DNA from 3 places in the Arthrobacter sp. B3I9 genome. Region 2 is predicted to be linked to each of the others. Evidence: riboswitches for the same ligand, from Rfam matches in the RefSeq annotation. Region 2 holds a riboswitch; each other region holds the start of a gene.

The links. Region 2 has a riboswitch for thiamine pyrophosphate ahead of thiC (phosphomethylpyrimidine synthase ThiC). Riboswitches for the same ligand answer to the same signal wherever they lie in the genome.
Region 1: linked by a shared signal. The riboswitch ahead of thiO (glycine oxidase ThiO) and the one ahead of thiC (phosphomethylpyrimidine synthase ThiC) in region 2 are both predicted to bind thiamine pyrophosphate.
Region 3: linked by a shared signal. The riboswitch ahead of QFZ65_RS02715 (ECF transporter S component) and the one ahead of thiC (phosphomethylpyrimidine synthase ThiC) in region 2 are both predicted to bind thiamine pyrophosphate.

The regions. Positions count from the first base shown of each region.
Region 1 is NZ_JAUSYO010000001.1:1,474,499-1,477,859, reverse strand. It holds gene QFZ65_RS07040 (thiazole synthase) at 1-200, opposite strand, end outside; gene thiS (sulfur carrier protein ThiS) at 206-442, opposite strand; gene thiO (glycine oxidase ThiO) at 439-1,710, opposite strand; TPP riboswitch at 1,759-1,892, opposite strand; gene thiE (thiamine phosphate synthase) at 1,919-2,614, shown strand; gene QFZ65_RS07020 (ferritin-like fold-containing protein) at 2,692-3,361, opposite strand, start outside.
Region 2 is NZ_JAUSYO010000001.1:1,856,473-1,859,833, forward strand. It holds gene QFZ65_RS08675 (alpha/beta fold hydrolase) at 1-361, shown strand, start outside; gene thiC (phosphomethylpyrimidine synthase ThiC) at 358-2,193, opposite strand; TPP riboswitch at 2,188-2,295, opposite strand; gene QFZ65_RS08685 (amidohydrolase family protein) at 2,389-3,361, shown strand, end outside.
Region 3 is NZ_JAUSYO010000001.1:559,392-562,752, forward strand. It holds gene QFZ65_RS02705 (DUF4235 domain-containing protein) at 1-79, opposite strand, end outside; gene QFZ65_RS02710 (GAF domain-containing SpoIIE family protein phosphatase) at 194-1,315, opposite strand; TPP riboswitch at 1,695-1,834, shown strand; gene QFZ65_RS02715 (ECF transporter S component) at 1,902-2,534, shown strand; gene QFZ65_RS02720 (ABC transporter ATP-binding protein) at 2,581-3,361, shown strand, end outside.

The DNA.
Region 1 (3,361 bases), 380 kb from region 2:
TCCGCAGGTGAATAGCGCCGCATGGCCACGGTGGTCAGTTCGGTGCCTGACGCCAGGAGGGCCGCCCCGAGGCCGTGGAGGCTCGGAGCCCCGCCGGTCCCCATGATCAGCCGTGACCCAAGCTGCACGCCGTCGACGACGAACGGGTCATCGGTTCCGGTGGACGCACCCGGAGCTGCGGTGAGTGTTGTTTCTTCCATGCTTTTCAGCCTCCCTGTACTGCCGTAACCAGCTCGATGTCGTCCCCGTCGGCGAGCGCCGTGCCGTGCCACTGGCTGCGGGGCACCACCCCTGCGTTGCGGGCGACGGCGATGCCCAGCCTTCCGCCGTCCGCGGACTGCCCGTTCGGGGCCAGCGTCCGCCCGGTGACCTGGGTGACCAGGGTGCTGACGGAGGCGCCGTCGGGGACTGTGTGCTCCACGCCGTTGAGTTTGATGTTCATGGTGTGTCCTTTCTAGTGTCTGTGTGGGCCCCGGGCTGCTGCGGGTTTGGGTTCTGGGCGGAGAACCTGTCCGGCCGGAAACGGCTCCAGCGGGCGTCCGCCCGGCCGTCCAGCAGCTGCCGGCAGATCCGCGCGGCCACGGGCGTCAGCAGGATCCCGTGCCGGAAGAAGCCGGTGGCGATGGTGAGTCCCGCAACGTCGCCCGCGCCGCCCGAGGCCCGGTCCGGAACGCGGCCCAGCAAGGGGGCGTTGTCCGGGGTGGCGGGCCGCGACCGGGCGGTGGCTTCCAGCAGTTCCAGCTCCGCGACGGCAGGCAGCAGTTGCTGCGCATCGCGCAGCAACTGATAGACGCCGCCGGCAGAGACTGCACCCGGGCCGGTCGCGGTCCGCTCCCCCGGGCCGTCTTCGCGCTGGGTGGCCCCGATCACCACCGTGCCGTCCTGCCGCGGCACAATGTACACCGGCACCCCGCGGACCAGCCCGCGCACGGTGGAGCCCAGCAGCGGCCGCAGCCGGACCGGCACCCGGAGCCGAAGGATGTCGCCGTGGACCGGGCGCAGCGGCAGCCGCAGCCCGGGCGGGAGCCCGCCCAGCCCGGCAGCACCCAGGCCGTTGGCCACGATCGTCTCCCCGGCGAGGAGCTCACCTCCGCCGGCCAGGCGAACGCCGCCGACCCGTCCGTCCTGCCAGAGCAGCCCTGTGGCGCGGCGCCGCAGGGCGTGGCTTCCGCCGTCGGCAGCCAGCAGCGCCGCGATCCGGGCCAGCAGGAGGCGGGGGTCCACCTGGTGGTCGGCGGGAATGTCGAAAGCACAGGAGATGCCAGGGCTCAGCAGGGGTTCGCGGGCGCGGGCTTCACGCACCGTCAGCGGCTCCACCGTGAGGCCACAGGCCCGCTGTACGGTCCGGAGGTCCGCTAGCGCCTGCCGGTCAGCCGCGTCGGCGCCGACCGCGAGGGTCGGCGTCGTGAGGTAACCGGTTCCGGGATCCCCGGCTTCCCCGGCCACGGGCTGGAGCTGCGTGGTGGGCTGGAGCTGCGCGGCGAAGCCGGGCCAGAGCCGGGAGGACTCGAGCATCAGCTCCAGCAGGCCCTCCTCCTGGTAGTGGAGTTCACTCACCGGGGCAAGCATGCCGGCCGCGGCCCAGCTGGCCCCGGTGCCGGGGGCGTCGTCGATCAGGGCCACTGTGCGGCCCGAGCGGCGCAGCTCCCAGGCGATGCCGTGCCCGACCAAGCCTCCGCCGATCACGGCAACGTCGTAATACTGCCCCATTTGCGCGTCTTCAGCGGCGGCGCTGGCATCTTTCAGTCCGGCTGTAGTGCCGATGACGGAATCCTTCCCTACGCCGGTACTAACCGGATCAGGTCAAGCGGTCGGCTCTGATGCCCTCTCAGCCCTGGGGCGCCGGGCGCCAATGGCGCACGGTGCAGCAACGGGCTCCCGCGGTATGGGCCCAGTCTAGAGGAACTAGGCTTGTGGCATGAGCCGGAACGACGTCCACACCACCGCCCGCCTGTATCTGTGCACCGATGCCCGCAAGGACCGCGGCGACTTCGAGGCCTTCATCAATGCCGCTTTCGCCGGCGGCGTCGACATCATCCAGCTGCGGGACAAGTCCTTGGAGGCCGCCGAGGAACTTGAGCTGCTCGAGGTCCTGCACCAGGCCGCGCACCGGCACGGCCGGCTCTGGGCGGTCAACGACCGGGCGGACCTGGCCGCCCTGTCCGGCGCGCCGGTGTTCCACATCGGACAAAAGGACATCACGCTGCCCGCCGCGAGGGGCTTCCTCGGCAAGGAGGCCGTCATCGGTCTCTCCACCCATAGCCCCGAACAGGTCGACGCCGCCATCGCCGCTTCCCCGGGCCGCAGCGGGCTGGACTACTTCTGCGTCGGACCCCTCTGGGCCACGCCCACCAAGCCGGGGCGCGCCGCCGTCGGGCTGGAGCTGGTCCGGTACGCCGCGGACGCGATCCGCCGCGCGGAGGAGGCCAGCATCGGCAAGGTGGACGGCGTGGTGCCCTGGTTCGCCATCGGCGGCATCGACCTGGGAAACGTGGAGCAGGTGGTGCAGGCAGGTGCCCGCCGCATCGTGGTGGTCCGCGCCATCACCGAGGCCGATGATCCCGAGGCCGCCGCCCGTGCCCTGCTCGCGGCCCTCGACGCCGCGGACGTCTAAAACCCGCGGACGTCTGACGCCGACCGGCGGACGCCGGCGGATGCAGGCAGGCCGCAGGCCGGCCTCTGGCGGGGCCGTTACCCGGCCAGCCCCAGCTGCGTCATCCGGAGTGAGTGACTGGCCGCGAGCTGGGCCGTCAGTTCCCTGACCAGCTCACGGAACGGCTCCCCGTCCAGTCCGGCCAGTCCGCTGAGGAACGCGTGCTCAAAGCTGACCCGCCGGGCCTGCGCCAGGACCTCCCCCAGCAGCCGCCTCGCCCACAGGGCAAGCCGCGAAGCCAGCCTGGGGTCATCCGCAAGGGCCGCCGTCAGCCGGTCCCGCAGCAGGGACGTGACCTCCTTGTCGGCCTGGATCCGTTCAGCCAGCTCCCGGGTCGGCGTGTCGACGTAGCCGGCGACGGCGCGGTAGAAGTCGGCGGAGACCGTGTCGATCACGTACGCCTTCATGAGCGCCTCAAACCAGTCGGCCGGACGGGTGCGCTGATGGAAGTGGTCCACGGAAGGCTGGAAGGGCAGCATGGCCACCTCCGGATCCCTGCCCATGTCATCCAGCCGTGCGCTGACCTGTTCGTAATGCTGGAATTCGATCACGGCGATCCTGCCCAGCACGGCGCGCTCATGCAGGGTGGGCGCGTAGCGGGCGTCGGAAGAGAGGCGTTCGAAGGCGGAGAGCTCGCCATAGGCCAGCACGCCCAGCAGATCCCCCACAAAGCTGTTGTAGCGGGCAGGATCAGCCGGTGATGTGCTC
Region 2 (3,361 bases):
GGACGACGATTTCCAGGCGGAGTACGTGCGCAGGGCCTTTGCGGCCTCGGGCCCGGCGGACGGCCCAAGTGCACCCTCCGCGGGACCGACCGTTGAACAACAGCGCGAGGCCAGGCGGCTGAGGCTGCAGGCACCCTCGTGGGAAGCACCCCTGCAGATCGTCCCCGGCGTGCCCACACTGGTCCTGACCGGCGGCTGGGAGCCGCTTTATGAGGAAATCGCCGGCTACCTTCGTGAGACCGGCGCCCTGCACCGCGTCGCGCCGGGCGGGCACCGGCCGCAGGATTCCAGCGAGGGCGACCGGGTCATCCGGTCCTTCATCGCCGACGTCGGCCGGCGCCGGCACGCCCAGGCGTCTTAGCCGGCTGCGGGTCCGCCAAGGGAAGGTTCCGGCAGGTAGACCTTGCCGCCCGAGGCGAGGAACTCGCTGCTCTTGGCCCGCATCCCGGCCGCCATGGAGGCCAGAGCGGCCTGCGAATCAGCAGAGCCGTATTCCTTGCGGATGTCCTGGCTGATCCGCATGGAACAGAACTTGGGCCCGCACATCGAGCAGAAATGCGCCGTCTTGGCCGGTTCCGCGGGCAGCGTCTCGTCGTGGAACGCTTCCGCCGTCACGGGGTCCAGCGACAACGCGAACTGGTCACGCCAGCGGAATTCAAAGCGGGCCTTGGACAGGGCATCATCGCGCTCGTGCGCCCCGGGGTGGCCCTTGGCCAGGTCGGCCGCATGGGCGGCGATCTTGTAGGTGATCACCCCGGTCTTCACGTCGTCCTTGTTCGGCAACCCCAGGTGCTCCTTGGGCGTGACGTAGCAAAGCATGGCGGTGCCGTACCGGGCGATCTCCGTAGCGCCGATCGCGGAGGTGATGTGGTCATAGCCGGGAGCGATGTCCGTCACCAGCGGTCCGAGCGTGTAAAAGGGGGCGCCCTTGCAAAGCTCCTGTTGCCGCTCGACATTCTCCCGGACCAGATGGAACGGGACATGCCCCGGGCCTTCCACCATGACCTGCACGTCGAACTCCCAGGCCCGCTGCGTCAGTTCGGCGAGGGTGTCCAGCTCGGCGAACTGCGCAGCATCGTTGGCGTCCGCCGTCGCTCCGGGCCGCAGGCCGTCGCCCAGTGAGAACGCGACGTCGTACTTGGCAAAAATCTCGCAGAGCTCGTCGAAGTGGGTGTACAGGAAGTTCTCCTCGTGGTGCGCCAGGCACCAGCCCGCCATGATGGAACCGCCGCGCGACACTATTCCGGTGACCCGGTTGGCGGTCAGAGGCACATAGCGCAGCAGCACCCCGGCGTGAATGGTCATGTAGTCCACGCCCTGCTCGCACTGTTCGATCACAGTGTCGCGGAAAATCTCCCACGTGAGTTCGTTCGCTTGACCGTTGACCTTCTCCAGGGCCTGGTAAATCGGGACGGTTCCGATGGGGACGGGGGAGTTGCGGATGATCCACTCCCTGGTGGTGTGGATGTCGTCCCCGGTGGAGAGGTCCATGACGGTGTCCGCGCCCCATTGCGTCGCCCACTGGAGTTTGTCGACTTCTTCGGCGATCGAACTGGTCACCGCCGAATTGCCGATGTTGGCGTTGATCTTCACCAGGAAGGCCTTCCCGATGATCATCGGCTCGGATTCGGGATGGTTGACGTTGCTGGGGATGATGGCGCGGCCCGCGGCCACCTCGCTGCGGACCAGCTCGACGTCACAATTCTCCCGCAGCGCCACGAACCGCATCTCCGGGGTGATGATCCCGTCCCGGGCGTAGCGCATCTGCGTCACCGTCCGGCCCTGGAGCGCGCGGCGCGGCACCGGGCGAAGCCCCCGCCACTCGGCGGAAGCGGCACCCCGGCGCACGGCGGATTTTCCGTCGTCGAGCAGGTCCCGCTGCCGGCCGGCATAGGGTTCGGTGTCCGCCCGGGCTTCGATCCATGGCGTACGGAGGGGCTCCAAACCCCGGACCGGATCGCTTCCAGGGCCCGCGGTGCGGTAGACCCGGAACGGGTCATTGCGGGCTCCTCCGGGGGAGTCCGCCAGGGCGATCTCGGTCACCGGAACGCGGATGCCGTGTTCTGGGTCGGTGGCGAAGGCCAGCGAGTGGGCCTTCAGTGACTGGGTGGTGCCCACGGCCTCATCCCGGACAGGCTGGTTTTGGACCGGCTGGTTTTGGACAGGGCTGTGCTGTGTCAATGGCGTATTCACGGAATACTCACTTCCTTCGCCGGCATTACCCGGACAGGTTCAACGGTCGCAGGCTGCTTCAGCCCGATCTCAGCCCCTGCAGGGGCACCCGTGTGGTCGTAGACGAAGCTACCACAGCGTGGCGGGCAGGCGCTGTCAGGGGCAGCAAAGCCTTGCGCCGGGCGGCCGGAACGTCCGGCGGATTAGGCTGGATGCATGAGCAGCATCATCGAGTTCAGCGGTCCCGTCCTCACCGGACCGGACCGGGAACGCCGCGGGCTCTGGTCCGTCGGCGGGATCCTGACGTCCCACCGTCCCGCCGCCGCGGCGGACCGCGTGCTGGACGGATGGGTCATCCCAGGACTGGTTGACGCGCACTGCCACATCGGCCTCGGCCCTGGCGGAGACGTTCCGGACGCGGTGGCCGAGGCGCAGGCACTCACCGACCGCGACGCCGGCACCCTGCTCGTGAGGGACGCCGGCGCCGTGCACGATACCCGCTGGCTGCAGCGCCGGGAAGACCTGCCGCGCATCATCCGCTCCGGCCGGCACATCGCGAGAACCCGGCGCTACCTCCGCGGGTTCGCCGTCGAAGTGGAGCCGGAGGATCTGGTGGAAGCCGTTCGCAAGCAGGCCCGGGCCGGCGACGGGTGGGTCAAGCTGGTGGGGGACTGGATCGACCGCGACGCCGGAGACCTCGCCCCCAGCTTTCCGGCCCGGGCGCTCAGGGACGCTGTGCAGGCGGCCCATGACGAGGGCGCAAGGGTCACGGCGCACTGCTTTGCGGAGGACACGCTGGACGACATGCTCGACGCCGGCATCGACTGCATCGAGCATGCGACCGGCCTGCTCCCGCGGCACCTGCCGCGCTTCGTGGAGCAAAGCGTGCCGGTCGTGCCCACGCTGATCAACATCGCAACCTTCCCGCAGATCGCGGCGCAGGCCGAGGCCAAATTCCCCCGCTACGCCGCCCACATGCGTTTGCTCTGGGAGCGCCGGGGCGAGCGGATTCAGGAGGCATACGAGGCGGGAGTACGGATCTACGCCGGAACGGATGCAGGCAGCGTCATCAAGCACGGGCGGATTGTCGATGAAGTCCTGGCGCTGCACTCGGCCGGACTTCCGGCTGCGGCCGCCCTCGACGCCGCGTCCTGGGCTGCACGGGCCTGGCTGGGCGCGGAGGCGATCA
Region 3 (3,361 bases), 1.3 Mb from region 2:
CGGTGTCGACCAGCTTGGTGCCCGCGAACCCGGCGAGCAGGCTGATGCCGGTGCCGAGCAGCTTGATGAAGATGTTCATTCGTCGTACTCCTTCAGGAATGGGACAAGGCTTCTCCTAGCCTAGCGTCCCTGTCCCGGACGGAATGGCCGTCCGCCGCGGCGCCGCCGAGCAGCTGCAGTCCGGCGGCCGGCCTCAGGCCGATTGGGTGTCTCGCCGGAGAAGGACCGCCGTGATGTCGTCGAGCAGGACGCGCTTTCCCCGCCGGTCGCAAAGTTCCCTGACGGCCGCGGCCGGATCGACGTCCCCCCGGAGGTCAGCGATCGCGGCGGCGAGCCGGCCCAGATCGCCGCCGTGCAGGTCCAGGAGACCGTCCGTCGGAACCAGGATGGCGTCCCCGGGGTCCAGCGTAAAGGTCTGCGTGTCCCAATTCGGGCCGGGGACCAGTCCCAGAGGCGGACCGGTGGGGGAGAGGCGCTCGATGGTGTTGTCGGCACGCAGGATATAGCTCAGTCCCTGGCCGGCATCCGCGTAGCGGCCCACACCGGTCACCGGGTCGATTGCCGCGTGGAAGACCGTGGCGTAGGACCCAAGCCGTGCCAGCGTCTCATCGAGGTTTTCCGCTACATCCTCAAAGATGCGGGACGGGTCGGCATGCCAGCCGGTGCGCGCGAAGGCGGCCCCGACCGTTCCGGCGACAAGTCCCGGCCCAATGCCCTTGCCCATGGCGTCGCCGACGGTGACCCGGAATAGCCCGGACGGCGTGGTGCCGAGGTCGTAGAAGTCTCCGCTGAGCCCGAATGCCGGGTAGAAGCAGGTGCCCAGCGAGTACCCTGCAGGAGCAAGGGGGGTGGCTGGCAGCAGGGCGCGTTGGACGCGGGCGCCGTTGTCGATGTCCCATGAGAGGTTCATCTCCCGCTGGATGATCGCGGTCAGGTCCTCGAGAATCTTTTGCTGTTCTGCACTGAACGTCCTGGGCGACTGGTCGATGATGCAGAACACTCCGACATGGGTTCCGCCAGGCCCGGTAAGGGGGCAACCAGCGTAGAACTGGATGTGGGGATAGCCCGTCACGAACGGACTCTGCTTGAAACGTTCGTCGGTAAGGGCGTTTTCGACGATCATCGTTTTCGGGGACTTAATCGTCTCCGTGCAGAAGGTTCCGGGACGTTCCGACTCGCGGGAGAGGGGACCAACGAACGATTTCAGGTACTGCCGGTTCTCGCCGAGAAGGCAAATACTGGCCCCGCTGACGCCAAAGAGCCCTTGGGCCAGCCGCGTGATCCGGTCAAAGCGTTCCTCTGGAGGGGTGTCCAAAAGGCGCGTTCTGGACACGTCTTCCAACCGTGCCCACTCCGGGGCTTCAACCCCATCGAATTGAGGTTGAGTTCGGTCGCCCGTGGTCGTCATAAGTCCTTCGCATCTGAACGGTCAGGCCGTCTTTGGGTCACACAGTGTCATTCAGCGCTCGACCATACCCACACTCAAATAACAAAGGCCGGCGCCGACCAGCAGTACGCCGGTCAGGGCTACCCTACCGCCGATCGGGGCCCCGCCGGCGCACCACTCCGCTCTGTGACCAGGGCGGCTTTGAACAAGCGTCCAACCCCCCCCCGGCGCCCCGGGCGTTGGAACGGCCACCCGCAGGCAACCCGGCCGTCCGGGTGTAAACTGACAGCGCCCATAAGGGTGATCTTAAATACGACAGGGGAGCGCCGCCGTCGGCCAACTGGAGGAATCCAGGGACCATCGGTGGGCGCTGAGAGTGCGGACAGCCGCAGACCCTCGAACCTGATCCGGTTAGTACCGGCGCAAGGGAGTCGAGCTTCTCAGAGTGCCCGGCGGAGCGGCGGAAGCCGCGACCGGCCGAGTACCCTCCCCTCCTGTTCCTCAGGAGGACGACATGACTGGCATTTCTACCCATCAAGGCATCACCCGGCGCAACTACAACTGGCGCGTCGTGGACATTGTGGTGGCCGCACTGATCGCCGTGGCCGGCGGCGTCATCTTCTGGGCCTGGTCCCAGGGCGCAAACCTGATTTCGGCTCCGGTCAACGCGCTGTACCCGCCGCTGACCGGCCTCTATGCGGGCGGCTGGATGATCCCCGCCGTCCTGGGCATGCTCATTGTCCGCAAGCCGGGGGCCGCCCTCTTCTGCGAGGCCGTTGCCGCAACCGGTGAGCTGATCATGGGATCCCAGTACGGAACGACCGTGCTGATCTCGGGCGTCCTGCAGGGACTCGGCGCGGAACTGGTGTTTGCCGCCCTGGTCTACAGGAAGTTCAATCTGCCCGCGTCCCTGCTGGCCGGTGCCGGTGCCGGGCTCTTCTGCGGACTCAACGATTCCTTCCTGCCCTGGGGCTGGAACATCGCCTATGCCGGCGGGGACAAGCTTGCCTACATCATCTTCACGGCCATCTCCGGTGCGGTCATCGCCGGCGGGCTTTCCTGGCTCGCCACCCGCGGCCTGGCGAAGACCGGGGTGCTGAGCTCGTTCGCCTCCCGCAAGGCCGCCACGGAGCCCGTGTTCTCCTGAAGACGGCAATGCTCCTGACGGGACCAGTGAGGACGGCTCGCGGATTATGACCTTCACCAGCCACGTCCGGCCGGCCCGGGTCGCCGCCCGGGGCTGGGGCTGGCGGCACGCGGGCCGGTCCCGGCCTGCTGTTAACGCCCTGGACCTCGACATCAACCCCGGGGAACGCGTGCTGCTGCTGGGGCCCTCGGGCTCGGGCAAGTCGACGCTGCTCCACGCCCTCGCGGGGGTCCTCGGCGACAATTCCGGCGGGGCCGCCGGTGACACTTCCGCGGGGGCCGCCGGGGCCGCCGTGGACGATGCGGACGAAACCGGCATCCTGCACATCGACGGTGCCGCGCCCCGGGCGCAGCGGGGCCGGTCCGGGCTGGTGCAGCAGGACCCCGAGACCCAGGTGGTGCTTTCCAGGCTCGGCGATGACGTCGCGTTCGGCGCGGAAAACCTGTCGGTGCCCCCGGCGGAGATCTGGCCCCGGGTCCGGGAAGCGCTCGACGACGTCGGGCTCGGCGGGCTGCCGCTGGACCATCCGACGTCGGCCCTGTCCGGCGGCCAGAAGCAGCGCCTGGCCTTGGCCGGGATCCTGGCAATGCGGCCAGGTCTTATCCTGCTGGACGAACCCACTGCCAACCTCGACCCCGCGGGTGTCCTGGAAGTCCGGGACGCGGTGGGCCGCTGCCTGGAGAAGACTGGAGCCACGCTTGTGGTGGTGGAGCACCGGGTGGCGGTGTGGAAGGACACAGTGGACCGGATAGTGGTCCTCCAGCCCGGCTCCGCGACCGAACCCGCCGTACTGATTGACGGTCCGCCCGACCGGGTGCTCGCGCAGG